One region of the Paenibacillus sophorae genome, then DNA from elsewhere that is predicted to be linked to it. Evidence: predicted binding sites of a transcription regulator. Region 1 holds the regulator's gene; the other holds the start of a gene.
The links. The regulator LexA, encoded in region 1, represses DNA repair genes until DNA is damaged. The targets are predictions, from matches to a motif close to CGAACATATGTTCG.
Positions count from the first base shown of each region.

Region 2: the regulator LexA is predicted to act here: its motif matches at 3,720-3,733, upstream of recN (DNA repair protein RecN).

Region 1 is NZ_CP076607.1:4,056,074-4,061,344, reverse strand. Features, by position in the region: gene glnA (type I glutamate--ammonia ligase) at 1-379, shown strand, start outside; gene KP014_RS19140 (DUF3231 family protein) at 775-1,293, shown strand; gene KP014_RS19135 (spore coat protein) at 1,455-2,021, shown strand; gene KP014_RS19130 (L,D-transpeptidase) at 2,085-2,423, opposite strand; gene lexA (transcriptional repressor LexA) at 2,580-3,206, opposite strand; gene yneA (cell division suppressor protein YneA) at 3,383-3,799, shown strand; gene KP014_RS19115 (DUF896 domain-containing protein) at 4,034-4,243, shown strand; gene KP014_RS19110 (hypothetical protein) at 4,298-4,822, shown strand; gene KP014_RS19105 (HAD family hydrolase) at 4,867-5,271, shown strand, end outside.
Region 2 is NZ_CP076607.1:4,739,053-4,744,323, forward strand. Features, by position in the region: gene spo0A (sporulation transcription factor Spo0A) at 1-296, opposite strand, end outside; gene spoIVB (SpoIVB peptidase) at 495-1,607, opposite strand; gene recN (DNA repair protein RecN) at 1,730-3,472, opposite strand; gene ahrC (transcriptional regulator AhrC/ArgR) at 3,963-4,409, opposite strand; gene KP014_RS23000 (hypothetical protein) at 4,438-4,911, opposite strand; gene KP014_RS23005 (TlyA family RNA methyltransferase) at 4,977-5,271, opposite strand, start outside.

The DNA of each region.
Region 1 (5,271 bases):
GATCCGTATTCCGGCTTCCAGAGGACTCAGCACGCGCATTGAAGTCCGGAACCCGGACCCGGCAGCCAATCCTTACCTCGCGTTGGCGGTTATGCTGAAAGCAGGTCTGGATGGCATCAAGCGGCAGCTTGACCTTCCTGCTCCTATTGACCGCAACATCTACATTATGTCTGAAGAAGAGCGGATCGAGGAAGGCATCCCGAGTCTGCCAGCGGATCTTAAGGAAGCGTTAGGTGAACTGATCCGCAATCCCGTAATCACTGACGCTCTTGGGGAGCATGCTCTGGCCCATTTCTATGAACTGAAGGAAATCGAGTGGGATATCTATCGCACACAGGTTCATGACTGGGAAAGAAACCAATACATCACGCTGTACTAACACACGAAGCCCTTAGCGCTGTAAGCGCCGGGGGCTTTTTCGATTTTATGGAAATGTTGATTTCCTGTTCGTTGCAGAAAATGTTGATCCCTATGATTCCATTAGTTCTCAAATAACCTCAACTTCTCAAATAACCTCAACAGTTCGTAGTAACAGATGGCCTCAAGAGCATTTCCTTCCGCACACCAGAAAATCTCCCTTGCCTGTTTCTTTATGGCTTTGCCCCCTCTACATAGCAAATGCTGCCTTCTTTATCACCCCTGGCTTTCAGATGAAACAATTACTATTTCCGTTTAAATTAGAAGAATTAAGATCCAAAAGCTGCATTACATTTATTTTTGAATTACCGAGCATAATAACGAAGGTATGATATTAAAGAAAAGGGAGGATTCTTAATGGGAATTTTAAGTGGTAACTCAAAGGATGAACCCATGCATTATGGTGAGATTTATAGTGTATGGCAGAGTTCTATGGTAGCGAAGGGTACAGTATCTTTTTATCGGGCATATTTAAATCACGCCGGAGATAAAGACTTAAAGAAAATACTGGGCGATCTTATCGATCAGGCAGAGCTGGAAATTAGCGAATGTGATAAATTGCTTTTGGATAACGGAATTGCTACCGGCCCGGTTATGCCTGAAAGATCTCACACTAAACTCGAGGATATTCCTGTCGGTGCAAGATTTACAGATCCTGAAATTGCCGCAAAAATTGCTGCAGATAATGCAGCCGGATTAGTCGCTTGCAGTCAAATAATGGGACAAAGCATCAGAGAAGATATTGGCGCTTTATTCGCCAAATACCATCTCACCAAAGCGGCCCTGGGTGCTCGAATTTTAAAAATGAACAAGGAAAAGGGTTGGCTTATTCCTCCCCCTCTGCAAGTGAAGCGGCCTGAGCTGGTTAAAGCTTAAAAATGAATATTCCCGTTCCAGAATCCCATCTTTTTATTGAAGTACACTAGTTTCATTGCCTGTTGATTTGATGACGACTGCCTCTAACGTTACGGGTAGAAAGCCCTCGATCTGTCCATTCAAAAGTAAATTTATCTACCCTGAAAAAGGAGATGTTTTTTATGCCATTAGGCTCACATGAAGCCCACGAATTAAATGAACTTCTGCTTAGCTGTACGAACTCAATTCAGAATATGGCGTTGTTTCTGAGTCAGGCGAAAGACCCTGAACTCAAAGATATGATCGCCCGTCATTACGCGGTCCATGTGCAGGATTACAATATGAAGGTGGAATTTGCGAACCAGTCATTCTCGCAGGATACACTGAATGTTCCTGCCCTTCAGATGAGCACCGGAATCTCCATGTCTACAAGCCAGTACCCGCCGCTCGAGCCCAAAGTTCAGCTTCAACAGTTGGATGACCGCGCAATTGCAACTTCATATTTGCTAACCTTAAAGCGCGCCGGACGCGAGTATGCCTATTCCGCATTTGAATGCTCCACGCCTCAGCTGCGCACTTTTCTGGAGGATGCCTTCCGGATGTGTTCTCATCAGGCATTTGAAGTATGGCAGTACATGGCCCGTAAGGGAGAGTATCCCGTAATTATGGCTTCCAACGAAGCGATAAATGCCATGCAGCAGATTTATCAATCCGTTCCGGAGCAACAGCCGGGCAAATTGTATAATTAATACCAAGAGGATGTCCATTTTTCATCCATAATAGAACCGCCGTATCAGCAGTTCTATTAAAAATTATTGCCGGATGGTAACCCTCGTATGAAGCGGGACGATCCGGGCCAGCTCGAGAACGGCGGCATTATGCATCCGGATGCATCCGTGCGAAACCTGATGACCGATAGACGCGGGATTATTGGTTCCATGAATGCCGTAATGGGGCTTGGAAAGTCCCATCCAGAATGCACCGAATGGTCCGCCTGGATTTGCCTGCTTATTAACGATAGTATATTCGCCCTCGGGTGTCTGGGTCAGCATTTTTCCGATCCCTACGGGGAAGCCCCGAACGACTTTATCGTTATCCAGAAGATACAGCATGCGCTGGGATAAATCGACAATGATCCGATAATTAGGCATATGATCAGCACTCCTTTACGGTATAAAATATGCAGGGAGTGCATATGCCGTTCGAATTTCGCTGAATATCGAAGTGATGCGCAATAAGCTATGCAGTAATATACGTAAAAAGGGCGGACCCGGTAAGCGGGGCCGCCTTTCAAATGTGCACAGCTATTAATGGATGTCTCGGAACAATCCAATTACCTTACCCAAAATACTCACTCGGTTAAGCCGGAGCGGCTCATAGGCCGGATTTTCAGGCTGCAGGCGAATATGATCGCGCTCCTTATAGAAGGTCTTGACGGTGGCTTCATCGTCTTCCGTCATAGCGACCACGATATCACCGTTATCGGCGGTCTGCTGCTGGCGGACTATGACGTAATCTCCGTTCATGATGCCGGCTTCGATCATGCTGTCGCCCATAACGGAAAGCATGAAGACCTTGTTATCTCCAACGTAATGGGTGGGAAGGGGGAAATAATCTTCAATATTCTCTGTAGCTGTGATAGGTACACCCGCAGTCACCTTGCCAACAACCGGCACTCGGGCAACGGTCTGTACGAACTGATGGACATTTTCGGAGTCTTCCTGACCCAGCAGTTCAATAGCACGCGGTTTCGTGGGATCACGGCGGATAAGCCCTTTCTTCTCCAGTCGGTCAAGATGCCCGTGTACGGTAGAACTGGATGCCAGGCCGACCGCTTCTCCAATTTCCCGGACGGAAGGCGGATACCCCTTGCTGCGAACTTCGTTACGTATAAATTCCAGGATCGCCAGCTGGCGACTCGAAATCTTTGACATTGGAATACACCCCATCTAGTAATGTTTGGGAAAATTATAACATAGAACTGCCGTTCGCACAAACATAAGTTCTAAAATAAAAGGGAACAATCGTTCGAAAAACCTCTTGATCGAAACACATGTTCGTGCTATATTAATTTTACAAGTAAGAACAAGTGTTTGGAGGTTGATGATAGATGTTGAAATATAGTACATACCACAGCATTTATAATGAGACACCGGGGGCAGCCTCGGCGTGCCGGAGTTCTGTTTCTGACCATATGAACCCATCTGTAATTAACACTAAAGCGCTCATCAAGAAAGCCCGTATCGTATTGAAACAGCAAGCAGTTTTTAAGCTGATGATTGTGCTCCTTCTAATTATTTCAGGATTTACCGTGGTAAGCCAGGTGTTTGCCAGTTCGGCATCTTCGCTGCAGCAGGAGAAGCGGATTGTAGTGGAGCCCGGCGATACACTTTGGAGTATAGCTCTTAAGAATAAATCTTCCGATATGAAAACTATCGTATATGTTGATGCTATTAAACGACATAATAATTTGAACGGTTCCGATATTCAGGCTGGAGATATATTGTCAATTCCCATATACAAATGAGCATTTGAATAAATCCTTTAGTGCTTTGAAGCAAATATAGCAAAGTGCTGAAATAACAGTATAGAAGGATGTCAGGTCTATTGCAGTACAAATGAGCTTTCAGGGGAGTCGCCTTGACAAGCTCTTTTTCTCATGGCAAAGTTAGAATGAATTTAGAGCTGTTCTACCGGTTCCGTTAACTTACAGCTAACGCCGATATGAACAATAATCATGCACTAATTAGGAGGAAAGATCATGAACATAGATGAACTGGTTAATCGCATTAATGAGCTGGCGCGCAAGCAAAAGAGCGTCGGACTTAATGAAGAGGAATTGGCTGAACGCGCCAAGCTTCGGGAGATATACCTTGGCAATGTACGCCGCAATTTCCGCGCTCAATTGGAGTCGATTGAAATTGTGGATGACAAAGGAAATGAACGAGACGGCAACAGAAACCTTCATTAATCAAGCCGAAGCCGTCTTTTCATAGATATTTCAGGAAGACTAGGGGGAAATGAAATGGCCCGTTCTTGGGAAAGAATGGTTCAACGCAACACGCAGCAGATCAACAAGAGAAGAAAAAAAGAGGGTAAGGATTCCATCAATTCTTCATCCAAGGCCGGCCAAACCGACGTCTACAAGGGACGCAATATTGTTTTCCCTGTACTGCTTGCGGCACTGGGGGCTCTTTATTGGATCATCGGCCAGTTCGATACATCTTCTGCGAATCAAAACAGCCTGGTAATGAATTGGGTTGGCGTCGTGCTTTATTTTGCACTGGCGGCAATGATCTTTTTCCGTCGTCCTTATTTGAAAGTTGAACGCGCACGGGTATCCACTTTCAAATTTAACCGCCAAAGGTTCCTGGAAGCAACGGACATTGAGAAAATTATCATATCCCGCCGCTCCATTAGCATTAAGCCCAAAGCTAAACGGGGGCATTGGATTTTCTCCCGGTTGATTAACCGCTACGACACGGCTGTTATGGGCGAGCGGATGGAACGTTTTGGTCAGATAAACCATATTCCGGTGGAGCGCGAATAGATTGAACAGCAATTGCAAGTTTATTATAGAGAGGGAGTAAAGGAATGCCGATAGCCGCCGTACTGTTTGATTTGGATGATACTCTTCTATGGGATGAGCGAAGCATTGAGGAAGCTTTTGAATACGCCTGCAAAGCGGCGGGCGAAGCCGTGGACCCGAAGGAATTGGAAGCTGCGGTCAGACGGGAGGCGAGAATTCTCTATGAGTCTTACGAGACCTTTCCTTTTACGCAGATGATCGGAATTAACCCGTTTGAAGCGCTGTGGGCGAATTTTACAGCCGGAGAGCAAGAGCAGTTCCGGAAGCTGGAGGAGCTTGCTCCAAATTACCGGAAGGAATCCTGGCGCCGCGGACTTGCGGCTGTGGGAATAGACGATGAGAGCCTGGCGGAGACACTTGCTGCGCGCTTTGCCTCGGAACGCCGCAGCCGTCCTTACATGTATGAAGAG
Region 2 (5,271 bases), 680 kb from region 1:
GCTCTTTGTGTAATGTTCTCTTGGCCGAAGGCCGTCAGCATAATGATCTTAGGCTGGGGGTTCAGATCCAGCTCCCGCAGGCGTTCGAGAACACCTAGTCCATCAAGATGCGGCATAATGATATCAAGGATGAGAACGTCGGGAATCTTGCGAGCTTGGCTCAATAATTGAACCACTTCTTCGCCATTGTACGCAATTCCAGTCACGGTCATATCTTCCTGCTCGGAAATATACTCAGCAAGCAAATTGGTGAATTCCCGGTTATCATCAGCCAATAACACTTCAATATTTTGCACTGGTTGTTTCCTCCTTATGAATATCTGCTTTTTCAAACAGCGTTTTATCTTCTCTGCTTAATGATTTCGACATGTGGAATGAATTTCCTTCTGTCGAAAATTATTTTTCTTTATTTTTTTTTAGCCATGATTTATAATTAATAATTTTATTACACCATTCGATTATCTTCATGAACGTTCGACAAAAAAATCTTAAGGCTAAACCGCCTTAAGATTTGGATGAAAACTATGCTGCTGTGCGGCCCCCGAATCTTTGAGCATCCATTCGATGAAACAACCGTAGCCGGATCTAGGATCATTAACGAAGACATGCGTCACTGCACCGACCAGCTTGCCTTGCTGAAGAATAGGGCTGCCGCTCATGCCCTGCACTATGCCTCCAGTCTTATCAATCAGTCTGGAATCGGTGATCCGCAGGACCATTCCTTTAGTTGCCGGCTCCTGTTGACGGGATACATGGATAATTTCAACGTTGAACCGCTCGACCCGCTGGCCTTCGACTACGGTAAGAATTTGAGCCGCACCTTCCTTGACCTCGCTGCTCATAGCCACAGGAATGGGTTCACGGTATAAACTGTGATCTGGATTACGCCCCATTTTACCGAAAATCCCGAAATCCGTGTTGCTCTCAACGTTGCCGAGCACTTGGCCTTCCTTCATGAAAACCGCACGTTTCTCTCCGGGATCGCCATCTTGGCTTTTAGAGATGGAGGTTACGTTCGATTCGACGATATGACCGCTCCCGACAACAATCGGAGTACCGGTATTCATATCCGTAATAACATGTCCCAGCGCTCCATAAACGCCTTCGCGGGGTGCATAAAAAGTTAGTGTTCCAACGCCCGCGGCAGAATCCCTGATATACAGTCCAAGCCGCCATACCTTGTCATTTCGATCGTACGCCGGTTTGAGTCTGGCCGTTCGTTCCTTACCTTCACGAATATAACGGATGTTGAGTTCGCTGCCGGTATCTCCTGCCCGCTTTACCAGATCCGACACCCTGCTTATCTCGTTCAGCTTGACGCCATCAATGGATACCATAAGATCGCCCGGCAGAAGTCCGCTCGTCTCGCCCGGTGATATTTTAGTTTGCCCCGTCACGTCGACAAGATGATGTCCCACAACCAGCACGCCTGCCGACTTCACCTTAACGCCGATTGTCTGTCCACCGGGATACACCCTGATATCCTGCTCCGCTCCATTCTGGGCCGCTGCGTGCCCATGAATCATTTCGGCATTCGAGGCATAGCCGGAACCTGGAACGGTCAATCCTGAAACACTAAGAAAGAAGGCAAATAAAAGACCTGGCATTAACTTCCTGAGGTTGGGCTTCAAAGGCTGTCACGCTCCCTTTTGCTTCTTTCGCTTGACGAAAAAAGTGGTCGCCAATTGCGTACCTATAAGATAACCCTGCCCCCAGGCTTTTATTACTGTCAATACTTAACCGCTTGGGTTTCCTCAGCTTTGCTGGCCTCCGCCAGATTAAGCATTTCCTGCGCATGATGCAGCGTTTTTTCGGTAATCTCCACACCGCCCAGCATTCTGGCCAGCTCCTTAACCCGTCCTTCTTCGGACAGGGCCTCCACCTCGGTCATTGTACGGCCGTCCTGCACCTTTTTGCGGATAAGGTACTGATGGTCCGCCATGCAGGCCACCTGCGGCAAGTGAGTAATGGAGAAGACCTGGCATGTTGAGGACAGCCGGTACAGCTTATCGGCGATGGATTGAGCCGCACGTCCGCTAACCCCCGTGTCCACTTCGTCGAATATCAGAACAGGGATATCCTCATGCCTTGCGAAGATGCTCTTCATTGCCAGCATGATGCGCGACAGCTCGCCTCCCGAAGCGATTTTGCTCAACGGACGCAGCGGCTCGCCTGGATTGGGAGAAATCATGAACTCGGCGCTGTCGATACCCTGCCGGGTTAACCGGATGCGGCTTCCTTCGTATTCCACTCCCCGTGGATCATCAAGCACATCTATCTTAACTTCAAGGGAAGTCCGTTCCATTTGAAGGTCCTTCAGCTCGCCTTCGACCTGTGACGCCAAATCCGCCGCACACTGACGCCGGGCTTCGCTAAGCTGCATCGCTGCCTCCATCAGCTCACCAAGCAGGGCATTCCGTTTAACCGTAAGTTTGTCCAAATGTTCGTCCTTGTTCTCAAGCAAATCGGTTTCACGGGAAATCTGCTCGTAATACCCTAGAATTTGCTCCACGCTGTCGCCGTATTTACGCCGCAGGCCGGAGATGAGATCAAGCCGGTTCTCCACTTCTTCCAGCCTTGCCGGGTTGAACTCAATGTCTTCGCGGTAGTCGCGCAGCTGAAAAGAGGCGTCCTCAAGCTGATAAAAAGACGACTGAAGCTGTTCCAGAACAGGCTTCAGCGCTTTTTCGTCATAACGGACAACTTCTTCCAAGGTGGAAATGACGTTGCTGATCGCTTCAAGCCCCTGGCGGCCATTGAGGAGCTCGTAAGCGCCGGAGATGGAATCCATCATTTTCTCGCTATAGGATAGTTTGACCCTTTCCTCGGAAAGTAATTCATCTTCTCCCGGCTTTAAGGCAGCAGAAGAGATCTCCTCCAGTTGAAACCGGTACAGATCAAGCATCTGATAGCTTTTTTGGCTCGAATCCTGCAGCTCGCGCAGTTCTTTCTCCACCTGGGCAAACTTTGAATATCTCTCCTGATATTCCGCCTTCAGCGGTCCGATTACAGATTCTCCGTAAGTATCCAGCAGCCCCAAATGCCGCTCCGGTCTCAGCAGATTCTGGTGCTCGTGCTGGCCGTGGATATTGACAAGCTGCTCGCCGATTTCGCGCAGCATCGTCAGATTCACCATTTGGCCGTTAACACGGGAAGTGCTCTTTCCCTGGGAGTTCAGCTCCCGGCGTATAATTAAATGCTCCTCTTTCTGCGCCCTGATTCCGAGCTTCTCCAGCGTGTTCCAGACCGAATGCCCGCTAGGCAGGCTAAAAAGGGCTTCCATCTCCGCCTTCTCGCAGCCGTAGCGAATGGATTCCGCCGAGCCCCTGGCCCCGGCAATCAATCCGAGCGCATCGATTATGATTGACTTGCCTGCGCCTGTCTCGCCGGTAAGCACATGAAAGCCCGGATAAAAGTAGACATCTACCGACTCGACAACCGCCAGGTTGCGAATGGATAATGTTTCAAGCACAAATATTGCACCTCCGACGCATAAATGCCATGCCTTTTGAGCTCTCCCCTCAACAGATGCTTAGGGAAAGGAAGCTCTTGGGTGGATCATTCTACTAGAAAAGACGTTACCTAAGCTAATCCCGTCTTTCCGACAATTCATTAAAATTTACACCGTCAGCATTATATTGCCTTCGGCCAGGATGTTCAGGTGTGTTCAAGTCTCTGTCAATGCCTGTCCAGTAAACGGGCCATGCTCAAAGTATGACCGAACATAGGTTCGGAGTCAAGGGGTTTCCAGTAAAAAAGTTACTGTTAGGCGGAGGGAAGGAAAATAATGCGTTGCATGTGAAGTGCAGCCGAAGAGGGGCGCAAGAATGGCTACTGTATAGATCGAACAAGATGCTTGAAGATGGCGGACAATGAAGAGGGCAAAGACCCTCCCTTGTCCGAAGTCGATTCATCCCATGCATATAGAGGAAAAGGGGTTCTGTTCTATTGCTGATAATTAGTTAAATGTAACCCATAATTTGCGATACTACTTTTTTACTGTCCTCCGCCTCCCGGCAGATAATCAGGATCGTATCATCACCGGAGATTGTCCCCATGATTTGAGGCCATTCGATACTGTCGATCAGCGCGGCGACGGAGTTGGCCGTTCCAGGCAGACATTTCATGACAACAAGATTGCCCGAATAGTCGATGTGCACAAAGTTGTCCACGAGCACCCGTCTCAGCTTCTGCGTCGGATTGTAGCGCTGATCAGTTGGCAGCGAATATTTATATCTCCCGTCATCCATCGGAACCTTAATCAGAAGCAGTTCCTTGATATCCCGGGATACGGTCGCCTGGGTAACCTGGAAACCCGCGCTTCGAAGCGCTTCAACCAGTTCATCCTGTGTTTCAATATCCCTATGGGTAATGATTTCACGTATCTTGATATGTCTTTGACCTTTCATTAATAGCCTCCCGTATATTTAAAAAGTGCTAATCATTCTCTCCATCATCCCTGCCAAATGTGATCACGTTGACCGTGGCGGCCGGAGCATTCACATAGAGCAGACCCCCAACCCCCGGATAAATCAGGAGATACGGAAGCAGTATATCCCGCACTCCGCTTCCGGTCCACTCCACCGGACGACGCGGACGGGCAAGCACGACGAGATACTGTGTGCCATCCTCAGCCGCAGCGATGTAATCGACAAACAGCCGGCTGTACAGCGGAGCGCCGTCAATGTTAAAGGACAGCGGAATTTTCAGCTTGCCGCCGACAACCTCGTAGCCTGCATCTTCCAGCAAACTTACAGCCGGGTGGGGGTTAATCTCTTCATTCAGCGGAATATGATCCTGCAAAAAGGAACGCGGCGAGCTCTGGAGCCATACATAAATGCGGTAGACGACCCATACCGCCAGCCCAACGCCGATCAGCGCCATAACCGCCTTGTCCGGGCTACCCGTCATCCGAATCACCTCGGTGATTTATTCGAGCAGATAGGGCAAAATCCCTCCTAATAGCCAAAAGAAACTCATCTTCTCGATGAGTTTCCATGAGTGGAAGCCTGACCGCCGAACGTGCCTGCGGCTTCCGCCACCACGTCTTTCGCGATTGCGGCAAAATCGCCGTAAGACTCGGAGGAAGCCTGATCGGGAGACGCTTCCCCCCGGTCAGCGGCTTCGCCGCTATTGTGTACGCCTTCCTGTTCAAGACGCCAGTGAGCCAGAAATTCGATGTTGCCCTCACCGCCCGTGATCGGCGAGAAAGTCAGGCCCTTGAGATTAAAGCCAAGGTCACGCGCCATTGTCAGCACATTTTCCAGCACT